2 regions of the Ectothiorhodospira sp. BSL-9 genome follow, and region 2 is predicted to be linked to the other one. Evidence: predicted binding sites of a transcription regulator. Region 2 holds the regulator's gene; the other holds the start of a gene.
The links. Region 2 encodes sigma-54, which starts transcription at its own class of promoters, with help from an activator protein. Its sites were predicted from a motif close to TGGCANGNTNCNTGCTT; they were not measured.

Region 1 (5,879 bases), 1.5 Mb from region 2:
AAGTCGGATTTCTAGAACGGCACGTTTCTTGACTGTTAATTGGTCAAGAGTGGCCATCACATAGGTATCCCGTCATGGATATGCCCATCATGCAATTCCCCCTGCCCGTGCGGGGCTCCGGAGAAGGCGGTCTGGCGCAGTTCGTCAAGGAATTGCCACCTGAGCTTCAGGAGGAACTGGCCGAGGGAGGCAACTTCTGGGAGAGTCTTTTACTGCATTTTCAGGCGCTGGAAGCGGATCTGCCCGGGGAACTCGGCGATCAGTTACCAGAGGGTCTGATGTTGCCGACCGATCTGGATGCCGACCAGCTCAGGGCGCTGATGGAGGAGCAGGGCGAGGCCGATGCACAGGCGCTGTTCGCCATGCTCCAGGCCTTGCGGGGCGGAGAACTGCCAGAACCCGGCCAGGTGTTGCCGTTACAGACTGGGGAGCAGGACAGTCGCCCCAACCTCCTGGCCGCCGCCATGGCGCAGGTATGGCGGGGGGGTGTCGAGGGGCAGGTTCAACCACAGACGCCGGTTCAGATGCAGTCCACGGCCCAGATGCAGTCCATCGAGACCCTGCTGGCACGTGCCATCCCCCAGGCTGAGGGCGCGGGCCGGGAGGGGCTGTCCGTACACATGGCCGGGGATGTGTCACTGGGCCTGCAGCCTGCGTCCCAGCAGCAGTCGGGTCTGCGGGTCATGAGCCTGGATGTGCCCATGTCGCAACCCAAATGGAATGAAGCGGTGAGCAACCGGGTGCTATGGATGGTGAACCAGAATGTACAGGGAGCCGAACTGCGCCTGAATCCACCCCACCTGGGGCCGCTGGAGATCCGCGTGTCCATGGAAGGGGATCGCGCCAACGTGCAGTTCCTGGCGGCCCACGCGGTCACCCGGGATGCCCTGGACGCCGCCATGCCCCGGTTGCGGGAAATGTTTGCGGAAAGCGGCGTGCAACTGGGTGACGTGGATATCTCGCACCGGGAGGGTGGAGATGGGGGGCAGACCGGCCAGGAGGAGGGCCAGAAGGCTGGCATGACCCAGGCCGAAGGGGCAGCCGGTGGCGAGGCTCAGGATGGCGGTATCCCGGGCAGGCCATCGGGTCTGCTGGATGCCTATGCCTGAAAACAGTTGCCCCGGAGCCAAAGGGACAAAGAACCACAACTGAGTAACAGGATATGTTGAACAACATTCGCATCAGTACCCGCCTGCTGGTGGGGGTTGCTGCGGTGCTCCTGGTCACCCTGGGCCTGGTCATCCCTACAGCGCTCAATGCCATCAGCCAGATCACCGAGCGCGCCCAGTTGAGGCAACTGGAGGATCTGTTTACGGCGCTGCAGGCCTCCGTGGAGGAGACGAGTCTGCGGGCGCAGACGCAGGCCGAGGTGGTCGCCAGTCAGCCGAATGTGCAGCGTGCCTTTGCCGAGCGGGACCGCGAGGCGTTGACGGAACTCACCTTGCCTATCTTTGAGCGCATGCGCGATGAATATGATGCGGTTCAGTTCCAGTTCCTGACGGCCCCCGCCACCTCGTTCCTGCGCCTGCACATGCTGGATCGCCATGGTGATGATCTGCGCTCCATGCGCGAGACCGTGGTTCAGGCCAATCGCCAGGGGCGTCCTGTGCGAGGGCTCGAGCGCGGTGTGGCTGGTCTGGGTGTGCGTGGTGTGACACCGGTTCGCTACCAGGGCGAGTCGGTGGGGGTGGTGGAGTTCGGACTGTCCTTCGGAGAACCCTTTTTTCAGGACTTTACCGAGCAATATGGTGTTCGTGCGGCCCTGCATATCCCCACTGAGCGGGGCTTTGAGACCTTTGCCGGCACCATCGGTGGCCCGGCTCGCTTCCGCGAGGATCACCTGGATCGGGTGATGGGGGAGAAACCCTTCTGCAAGCCATTGAGCACCAGGGGCAGGCCGTCGCCCTCTACGCAGGCTCGGTCATGGATTTCGCTGGCCGCCCCGTGGGTGTACTGGAAGTGATGATTGACCGCAGTGAGTATGTGGCTGAGTACCGTCAGGCATTGATGCGGGTCCTGGGTATTGGGGCATTGGTCATGCTGGGTGGGCTGCTGGCGGCCTGGTTTATCGCCCGGGGGATTGTGGTGCCGCTCAGACTCACCGCCCAGCGCATGGATGAGATCGCCCAGGGGGATGGTGACCTCACACAGCGTCTGCCCGCCGAGGGGCGCAACGAACTGGCACAGCTTTCCCACTCCTTTAACGGCTTTGTGGACAAGATCCATCAGTTGGTGCGCCAGATCGTTGGCGCCTCTGCCCAGGTGGCCGCCGCCGCAGAGCAACTCTCGGCGACCACCGAGGAGACGGTTCAGCAGATCAAACGGCAGCAAAGCGAATCGGATCAGGTGGCCACGGCCATGAACGAGATGGCCACCACGGTCCAGGATGTTGCTCGCAACGCCTCCGAGGCGGCTCAGGCGGCGACCGGAACGAACCAGGAGGCGCATGCCGGCAATGATGTGGTGAACCGGACGATTGATTCCATCGAGACGCTGGCCAATGAGGTGGAGAATGCGGCGCAGGCCATCGAGCGGGTGTCGCATCAAAGCGATGAGATCGGCAAGGTGCTGGATGTGATCCGCGATGTGGCCGAGCAAACCAACCTGCTGGCCCTGAATGCAGCCATTGAGGCGGCTCGGGCCGGTGAGCAGGGGCGTGGCTTCGCAGTGGTGGCTGATGAGGTGCGCACATTGGCCAGTCGCACACAGGAATCCACCAATGATATCCGTGGCATCATCGAGCGTCTCCAGGCGGGTACCCATGAGGCAGTGCAAACCATGGCCACCAGTCGTTCCAAGGCTCGCGACAGCGTTGAGCAGGCGGCGTCGGCGGGTCAGAGCCTGCGATCCATCAATCAGTCCGTTGGGACCATCAACGATATGAACGCGCAGATTGCCAGCGCCGCCGAGGAACAGTCTGCGGTGGCGGAGGAAATCAATCGCAATATCAATAACATCAGTCATGCCGTTGAACAGACGGCAACCGGCTCGGATCAGATTGCCCGCGCCAGCGAGGAACTCGCCCGTCTGGCGGCCGATCTGCAGTCTTCGGTAGGCCGCTTCAGGATATGACCATGACGAGTTGAACGATCTGGCATGAAGGCGGTTAATCCGCCATCATGTCGGCACAAGTATCGTCACTTCGTTAGACTCCCCCAGGTTTGACACGCCCCCTGCTTCTCACGGCGCAGGGGGCGTGTTTGCGTCTATGGTGTCTGTCAAGATTATGGCGCGATGTTTGGCGGGTAAATCTTAACTTTCTGATTAATAGATTATTTTTCGGGGTTTTCCTGTGTGGCATATGCCTTGCATCAACCCCAGTAGAGGGAGACCAACCGATGGCCAAGAAACCTGAAAAAAGCAAGCTCGACCTGAATCCCAATGCCGGCAAAGGCAGTGGCAAGGGGGGCGCCTTGAAACTGATCCTGATCGTGTTGGTGACCTTCGTGGTGGCTGCCGCGGTGGGAGGGGCTGCCGCCTGGTATTTCCTGGTGATGCCAGGAGATCGCCCGGCAGAAGAGCAGACCGTTGTGGCCGAGCCGCTATACCTGCCGCTGGAGCCACCGCTGGTGGTGAATTTCTCCGGCTCGGAGCGCATCCGCTTTGCGCAGGTGGGCATCGTGGTGATGGCACGCAATGAAGACGTCTTTACGGGCGTGGAGCGACACATGCCGGTGATACGCAACAATCTTATGCTGCTGCTGAGCCAGAAGACCTATGACCAACTGGTCACGTCGGAGGGCAAGGAGGTATTGCGCGCCGAGGTGCTGGATGAGATTCGTGGTGTGCTGGAGCAGCGCGGGGCACCCGCGAACGTGGAAGCGATTTATTTCAATAACCTGGTGATGCAGTGAGGCTGGGCCATGCCGACCAATGATGTTCTTTCCCAGGACGAGATTGATGCCCTCTTGCACGGGGTCGATAGCGGGGCAGTGGAAACCGAGGAGGATTTCCTGGCCCATGATGGGGTGGCGCGTGGTTATGACCTGACCACCCAGGATCGCATTGTGCGGGGTCGCATGCCGACCCTGGACATGATCAACGAACGCTTCGCCCGCTACATGCGTATCGGTATGTTCGAACTGCTGCGCCGGTCTGCCGAGATCTCGGTGCTCGGTCTCAAGATGATGAAATTCGGGGAGTATGTCCATTCCTTGTACCTGCCCACCAGCCTGAACATGGTTCGCGTCAAGCCCTTGAGAGGGACGGCCCTGTTCGTGATTGATCCCAAGCTGGTTTTTATTCTGGTGGACAATTTTTTCGGTGGGGATGGACGTTACCCAGCCAAGATCGAAGGTCGGGAGTTCACGCCTACGGAGCTGCGGGTGATCCGCATGCTGCTTGAGCAGGCCTTCCGGGATTACAAGCAGGCCTGGGCCCCGGTGATGGATCTGGAGTTCGAATACAACCGCTCGGAAGTCAATCCGCAGTTCGCCAATATCGTCAGCCCCACCGAAGTGGTGGTGGTGTGCTCCTTCCAGGTGGAACTGGATGGTGGTGGTGGTGAGTTCCACATCACCATGCCCTATTCAATGATCGAGCCGATCCGGGATCAGCTGGATACTGGCCTGCAAAGCGATCGCGCCGATGTGGACGATCGCTGGCCCAAGGCCCTTCGGGAAGAGCTGAAGATGATTCAGGTGAATGTCAGCGCGACCCTGGCAGAGGCCGAGTTGACCGTGGCGGAGATGATCAACCTCAAGCCGGGGGACGTGATCCCCATCGAGATGCCTGAAAACATCATTCTGCGGGCGGAGGACGTGCCCGTCCTGCGAGGTGAGTTTGGCGTTTCCAATGGATTCAATGCATTGAAGATTGTAGGGCAAGTGAAGCTCTCGAACTGAATATCAGGAGGCTCCCATGAGTGAAAAGAACGAACAGGACAACGCTGCAGACGCAGAAGATCCCTGGGCTGCCGCGCTGGCGGAACAGGCCGAAGCCGAGAGCCAGGCCCAGAAGCCTGAAGGCGAGGGAAGCGAGCAAAGTGCCCAGGACGACCTGGACAAGCTGCTGGCCGAGCAGGAAGCTTCCATGAAGGACGCCGAGACAAAAAAAGCCGATGCCAAGGCTGGCAAGGGTGCCGCCAAGGATGCTGGCCAAGGCGATCAGGCCACCAAGGCGAAGCCGGGCAAGGATGATGATTTCGAACACGCAGGTGAGAGTTCGGCGGCCATGGGGGCGAAGAAGGTCTCCCGGGCGGAGTTTGAAGATCTGATGGATGAATCCAGGAAGGGGAAAGGGGAATCCGACCTGAACCTGGACGTGATCCTGGACGTGCCGGTGACCATCTCCATGGAGATCGGCCGCACCAAGATACCCATTCGCAACCTTCTTCAATTGAACCAGGGATCGGTGGTGGAACTGGATCGTCTGGCTGGCGAGCCCCTGGATGTCATGGTCAACGGCACGTTGGTGGCCCATGGCGAGGTGGTGGTGGTCAACGAGAAATTCGGTATTCGACTGACCGATGTCATCAGCCCGGCGGAACGGGTGAGAAAGCTCAAGTGAGGTCCACCATGCGCACCGCAACACAGATCATGACCGCCCTGGGGCTGCTCTGCATGCCCTGGATGCTGGCTGCCGAGGAGGTCCAGCGCGGCACCCCGGGTCTGGGTGTCACCGGCGACAGTGCCGCGCATCTGGTGCAGCTGGTGCTGGGCCTGATCGTGGTGGTGGCCGCCATTCTGGTGCTGGGTTTTGTACTGCGCCGCATTCACGGGCTTTCCGGTGGGCTTTCCAGCGAATTCAGAGTGATCGGCAGTGTTTCGCTGGGCTCCCGGGAGCGCATGGTGCTGGTGCAGGTGGGCGATGTGCAGATGGTGGTGGGCGTGGCCCCGGGGCGCGTGCAGACCCTGCATGTGCTGGAACGCCCCATTGAT
Region 2 (5,879 bases):
TGGCCCCCTATCTGGAATGAGTCGCCGCCTTTCAGGACTGCTGCTGATCATGGCACTCACCCTGGTGGCCGCCGTGGGCTTCTGGCTCGCGGAGAATGCCCAGGAACGGCGCGTGGTGCCGACCACCCAGGTGGACCCCGAGGCCAATCAGTTCTTCGCCGAGGATTTTGTGGTCTGGAGCATGGACGAGTCCGGCAATCTCAAGTACCGGCTCTCCGGCGCCCGAATGGAGCAACGCCAGGCAGACCGTTCCAGCCATGTGGAGGCCCCGGTGCTGATCATGGAACACCCCCCCGCTCCCGACTGGACCCTGCGTTCCGAACGCGGCTGGGTTTCACCCGCTGGCGACGAGGTGCAGCTGCTGGGCAACGTGCGCCTGAACCGCCCCGAGGCCCCCGATCACCCCCCCATCACCATCACCAGCCGGGATGTCACCGTATGGACCCTTTCCCGCCAGGCGCAAACCGACGCCCTGGCCCGTATGGTGAGCACTCACCGCGAGGCAGAAGGGGTGGGCATGACTTTGGATCTGACCCGGGATACCCTGGAACTTGAGAGTCAGGTAAGAGGCACCTATGTTCCGCACTGACATCCCCACGGGCCCGCACCTGGCGGGGCTGCTATTGGCCGTTTCGCTGGCCTGGATGCCTGCCGCACAGGGCCAGCACGACCCCGATCTGCCCATCCGCATCGAGGCGGATCGCGCCAGCCTGGACGATCAGCGGGGGGTGAGTGTTTACAAGGGTAACGTCACCATCACCCAGGGCGACACCGTCATCACGGGCGACGAGGTGACAGTGCATGCCCCCCAGCGGCAACTCCAGCGCATGGTCTCCGAAGGACGCCTGGCCACCCTGACCACGCGGGATGAATCCAACCGCGAGGTTCGCGCCGAGGCACGACGCATGGAGTTCTTTCCGGATGGACCGCGGGTGGTGCTCACCGGCGAGGCCCGGGTATGGCAGGGGGACGACGAATTCCGCGGCAGCAGCATCGTCTATAACCTGGAGGCCGCCACCCTTGAAGCCAGCACCGGTGACACAGGCCGGGTAGAGGCCATCTTCGCACCCCGTGACCGTGATCGCTCTCGCCCAGAGGACGGCGACACGCCATGAGCCGCCTGGAGACCGACAAGCTGGTCAAGCGTTACCGGGCGATCAAACCCGTGGACGGCGCCTCCATCCACATCAATAGTGGGGAGGTGGTGGGCCTGCTGGGCCCCAATGGCGCTGGCAAGACCACCTGCTTCTACATGATCGTGGGCCTGGTACCCTGCGACGAAGGCCAGATCCGCCTGGACGGCCGCGACATCACCCGACTGCCCATGCACGCAAGGGCCCGCATGGGCGTGGGCTATCTCCCCCAGGAGCCCTCGGTATTCCGCAAGCTCTCCGTGGCAGACAACATCATGGCTGTGCTGGAGGTCCGCCGCGACCTCAACAAGGCCCAGCGTCTGGAGAAGATGGAATCCCTGCTGGAGGAGTTCCAGATCCAGCACATCCGCGACAACGCCGGGGTCAGTCTCTCCGGTGGCGAACGACGGCGCGTGGAGATCGCCCGTGCCCTGGCCACCGAGCCGGCCTTCATCCTTCTGGACGAGCCCTTCGCCGGCGTGGACCCCATCTCGGTGATCGAGATCCAGCGGATCATCACCCATCTCACGTCACGGAACATCGGTGTACTGATCACCGACCACAATGTGCGCGAGACCCTGGGCATCTGCAACCGGGCCTACATCCTCAGTGGCGGGCACATCATCAGCCAGGGCGCGCCGGAAGACGTACTGGCCGACCCGCAGGTCCGCCGCGTCTATCTAGGGGAGAACTTCCGCCTGTGAAGCCGAGACTCCCCATTCAGCGTGCGGTTTTCGGGACATGGGTCCCATTTTTGCTGGCACACCGTATAATCTCTCTTGAAAGCATCATTTACGCCGGGGGCCTGCCCCCGCCTTCATCATCAGGCATCAAAGACCCGGGCCCCGGCCCGATGGCGCGCGTCGTGCTATGTTGAAACCGTCCGTCCAGCTCCGGCTGGGTCAAAACCTGACCATGACCCCGCAGCTGCAGCAGGCCATTCGCCTGCTGCAGCTCTCGACGCTGGAATTGCAGGCCCAGATCCAGGAGACCCTGGAAATCAATCCCATGCTCGAGGCCGTGGAGGGCACGGAGGCAGATCAGGAGACCGCCAGCGAGGAGCCTCGCGAGCAGGAGCAGGCCGATACCTCCGAGGCAGCAGAAGCAGCGGAGGCCGCCGCCGAGACGGAAGGCAACGCCGAGGGCAGTCAGGAGCAGATCCCCGACGAATTACCGGTGGACAGCAACTGGGACGACATCTACGATGTGCCCCCTTCCAGCGCCGGACAGTCGGATCACGACGGGCGCGACCTTTTCGAGAACCAGACCGGACCCTCGGAAAGCCTGCATGAACACCTCATGTGGCAGGTGCATTTGTCGTCCATGAGTGAGCGTGACCGGGCCATTGCCTTGACCATCATTGATTCCATTAACGAAGACGGCTATCTGGCCGAACCCATCGAACAGATCCACGCAGCCCTGGCCACGGACCGGGAGATGGACCTGGAACTGGACGAGGTGGAAGCCGTGCTGAACATGGTTCAGCACCTGGACCCGGTGGGCGTGGGCGCACGTGACCTGGCCGAATGCCTGGGCCTGCAACTGGCCCAGTTCCCGGAGGACACACCCTGGCTGACCGAGGCCCGCACCCTGGCCCGTGAACACCTGGACGCTCTGGGTGCACGTGATTACAAGGGCGTGCAGCGGCGCCTGGGGCTGGATGATGGCGAGTTGCAGCAGGTGATCGCCCTGATTCAGACACTGAACCCGCGCCCAGGCGGGGTCATCAGCAGCAGTTCGCCCGAATACATCATTCCCGATGTCTTCGTGCGCAAGCGAGAGGGCCGCTGGCAGGTGGAGCTCAACCCGGAAATCGCGCCACGCTTGCGGGTCAACCCCCTGTATGCCAGTTTCGTGCGCCGCGCCGATTCCAGCCAGGACAACACCTACATGCGCAACAGCCTCCAGGAGGCCCGCTGGTTCATCAAGAGCCTGCAAAGCCGCAACGAGACTCTGCTACGGGTGGGCACCGCCATTGTCGAGCACCAGCGTGCCTTCCTGGAATACGGTGACGAGGCCATGAAACCTCTGGTGCTGCGCGATATTGCCGAACAACTGGAGATGCATGAGTCCACCATCTCCCGGGTGACCACCCAGAAATTCATGCATACCCCCCGGGGTATCTACGAATTCAAGTATTTCTTCTCCAGCCATGTGGGCACGGCCGACGGCGGTGAGTGTTCAGCCACCGCGATCCGCGCCATGATCCGCAAGCTGGTTGCCGAAGAGCCCCAGGGCAAGCCCATGAGTGACAGCAAGATCGCCCAGGTCCTGGTGGATCGGGGTATTCATGTGGCACGACGCACCGTGGCCAAGTACCGTGAGGCCATGGCCATTCCGCCATCCAACGAACGCAAGCGGCTCGTCTGAAGCAAACCCACGCAGCCGTCCTGCTCATTACCCATCCCTACCTATTTCCAAGGAGTCATCTCATGCAGATCAACCTCACCGGTCATCACGTCGACCTGACCGACGCCCTGCGCAACTACGTCAACGAGAAGTTCGAGCGCCTGGAGCGGCATTTTGACAACGTCATCGACGTGCACGTGATCCTGACCGTGGAGAAGCTGCAGCAAAAGGCCGAGAGCAACCTGTTGCTCAGCGGTAACAGCATCCATGCCGAGGCCAGCCACACGGACATGTACGCCGCCATCGACGCCCTGGTGGACAAACTGGATCGCCAGGTGGTGAAGCACAAGGAGAAGCTCAAGGACCACCACCGGGCTGAAGGCTCCCACCGCAACCACATCGAGTGAACGCTTCATGAACATCGGTGATCTTCTCGCCCCTGAGCGGGTGCACTGCCAGACGGACGTGAGCAGTAAGAAACGTGCGCTGGAGATGCTGGGCGAGATGCTCTCCAATCATCTGCCCAAGCTCACCCAGGGCGAGATCTTCGACAGCCTGCTGGCCCGGGAGCGCCTGGGCAGCACGGGCCTGGGGCATGGCGTGGCCATCCCCCATGGTCGTCTGGCCGGCGCCAGCGAGGCCTGTGCCGCGCTGCTCAAGCTGGAAAAGGGCGTCGACTACGATGCCCCAGACAGTGAGCCGGTGGACATCCTGTTCGCGCTGGTGGTGCCGGCAGACTGCACAGACGAGCATCTTCAGATCCTCGCGTTGCTGGCCAGGATGTTCTCCGATCCGGAGACGCTGGCCCGGCTGCGCAGCACCTCCGGCCCTTCGGACCTGCTGACTCTGGTGCAGGAATGGGACACCGAAGACACCGGATGACCCCATGACCGACTCGCTCACCGTCAGCAACATCATGGAGGTCATGGAGGAGCGCCTGGGCCTCGTCTGGGTGGCGGGCACCCAGGGGTGTGGCCGGAGCATATCGCACCGTTCCACCCCCCATGGGAGCCCGTCCCTGGTGGGTCACCTGAACATCATCCACCCCAATCAGATCCAGGTACTGGGGAGCGACGAGATGCGCTACCTGTGGTCGCTGCGCAAGAACTCCCAGCGAGACATTCTGGAGCAATTGTGCAGCGGCGCCTCCTCCATGCTGATCGTCACCGATAACCTGGAGCCCCTCCCCGAGCTGCGCACCCTGTCGGAACGCCAGTCGGTACCGCTGCTGCGCACCGCCCTGCCCAGCCATGAACTGATCAATATCCTGCGTTACTTCTTCAGCAACAAGCTGGCGGAAACCACCACCCTGCACGGGGTGTTCATGGAAGTGCTGGGAATCGGGGTGCTGGTGACCGGCGAGAGCGCCGTGGGCAAGAGCGAACTGGCCCTGGAACTCATCAGCCGGGGCCACCGTCTGGTGGCGGACGATGCCCCGGAATTCGCCCGAATCGCCCCGGACATCCTGCGCGGTACCTGCCCGCCGGTGCTGGAGAACTTTCTTGAGGTCAGGGGTTTGGGCGTACTCAATGTGAAGGCCATGTACGGCGACAGCGCCATCAAGAACAGCAAGTACCTGCGCCTGATCATCGACCTCAAGGATCAGGCCAAGGTGCAGGCCGAGGATATCGACCGCCTGCACGGGGTGCGCTTCACCCGGGTGGTGCTGGGGCTGGAAATCCCGGTCATCACCCTACCGGTAGCCCCGGGACGCAACCTGGCCGTCATGGTGGAAGGCGCCATTCGCAATCACCTGCTGCGCCTGCGCGGTTATTATGCCGGCGACGACCTGGCTGCCCGACAGCGCAAGCAGATGCAGAGCGAAAGCCCATGAAACTCATCATCGTCAGTGGCCTGTCCGGCTCCGGCAAGACCGTGGCCCTGCATGCCCTGGAGGATGCAGGCTATTACTGCATCGACAACCTGCACCTGGGCCTGCTCACGGCAGTGGTCGCCCAGCTGCGCAGCCCACGCCTCACCCTGTACGACGAGGCGGCCGTGGGCATCGACGCCCGCAGTGGCATCGAGGAACTGGATCGTTTCGACACCATCGTCGAGGAGATCCGCGCCATGGGGGTGGACCTGCAGGTCATCTTCCTCCAGGCAGAGGAAGAAACCCTGCTGCGGCGCTTCAGCGAAACCCGTCGACGACATCCCCTCACCCGCGACGGCGTGCCCCTGTGGGAGGCCATCCATCTGGAGCGCAAACTGCTCTCCAATATTGCCAACCATGCCGACCTGGCCATCGACACCACCCGCACCAACGTGCATCAGTTGAGCCAGACGATCCGTGAGCGGGTGGAGCAGGCCGCTGACCGGGGCATCTCCCTGCTGATCCAGTCCTTCGGCTTCAAGCATGGTGCGCCAGTGGACTCGGATTTTGTCTTCGATGTACGC

Region 1: a site for sigma-54 is predicted at 3,163-3,179, ahead of fliL (flagellar basal body-associated protein FliL). Genes of this name have one in related genera too.

What each region holds. Positions count from the first base shown of each region.
Region 1 is NZ_CP011994.1:2,440,998-2,446,876, forward strand. It holds gene fliJ (flagellar export protein FliJ) at 1-15, shown strand, start outside; gene ECTOBSL9_RS11365 (flagellar hook-length control protein FliK) at 90-1,109, shown strand; partial or broken gene ECTOBSL9_RS11370 (methyl-accepting chemotaxis protein) at 1,163-3,072, shown strand; gene fliL (flagellar basal body-associated protein FliL) at 3,339-3,854, shown strand; gene fliM (flagellar motor switch protein FliM) at 3,864-4,844, shown strand; gene fliN (flagellar motor switch protein FliN) at 4,861-5,508, shown strand; gene fliO (flagellar biosynthetic protein FliO) at 5,517-5,879, shown strand, end outside.
Region 2 is NZ_CP011994.1:430,865-436,743, forward strand. It holds gene kdsC (3-deoxy-manno-octulosonate-8-phosphatase KdsC) at 1-20, shown strand, start outside; gene lptC (LPS export ABC transporter periplasmic protein LptC) at 50-589, shown strand; gene lptA (lipopolysaccharide transport periplasmic protein LptA) at 576-1,115, shown strand; gene lptB (LPS export ABC transporter ATP-binding protein) at 1,112-1,837, shown strand; gene ECTOBSL9_RS02235 (RNA polymerase factor sigma-54) at 2,004-3,503, shown strand; gene hpf (ribosome hibernation-promoting factor, HPF/YfiA family) at 3,566-3,889, shown strand; gene ECTOBSL9_RS02245 (PTS sugar transporter subunit IIA) at 3,897-4,364, shown strand; gene hprK (HPr(Ser) kinase/phosphatase) at 4,369-5,316, shown strand; gene rapZ (RNase adapter RapZ) at 5,313-5,879, shown strand, end outside.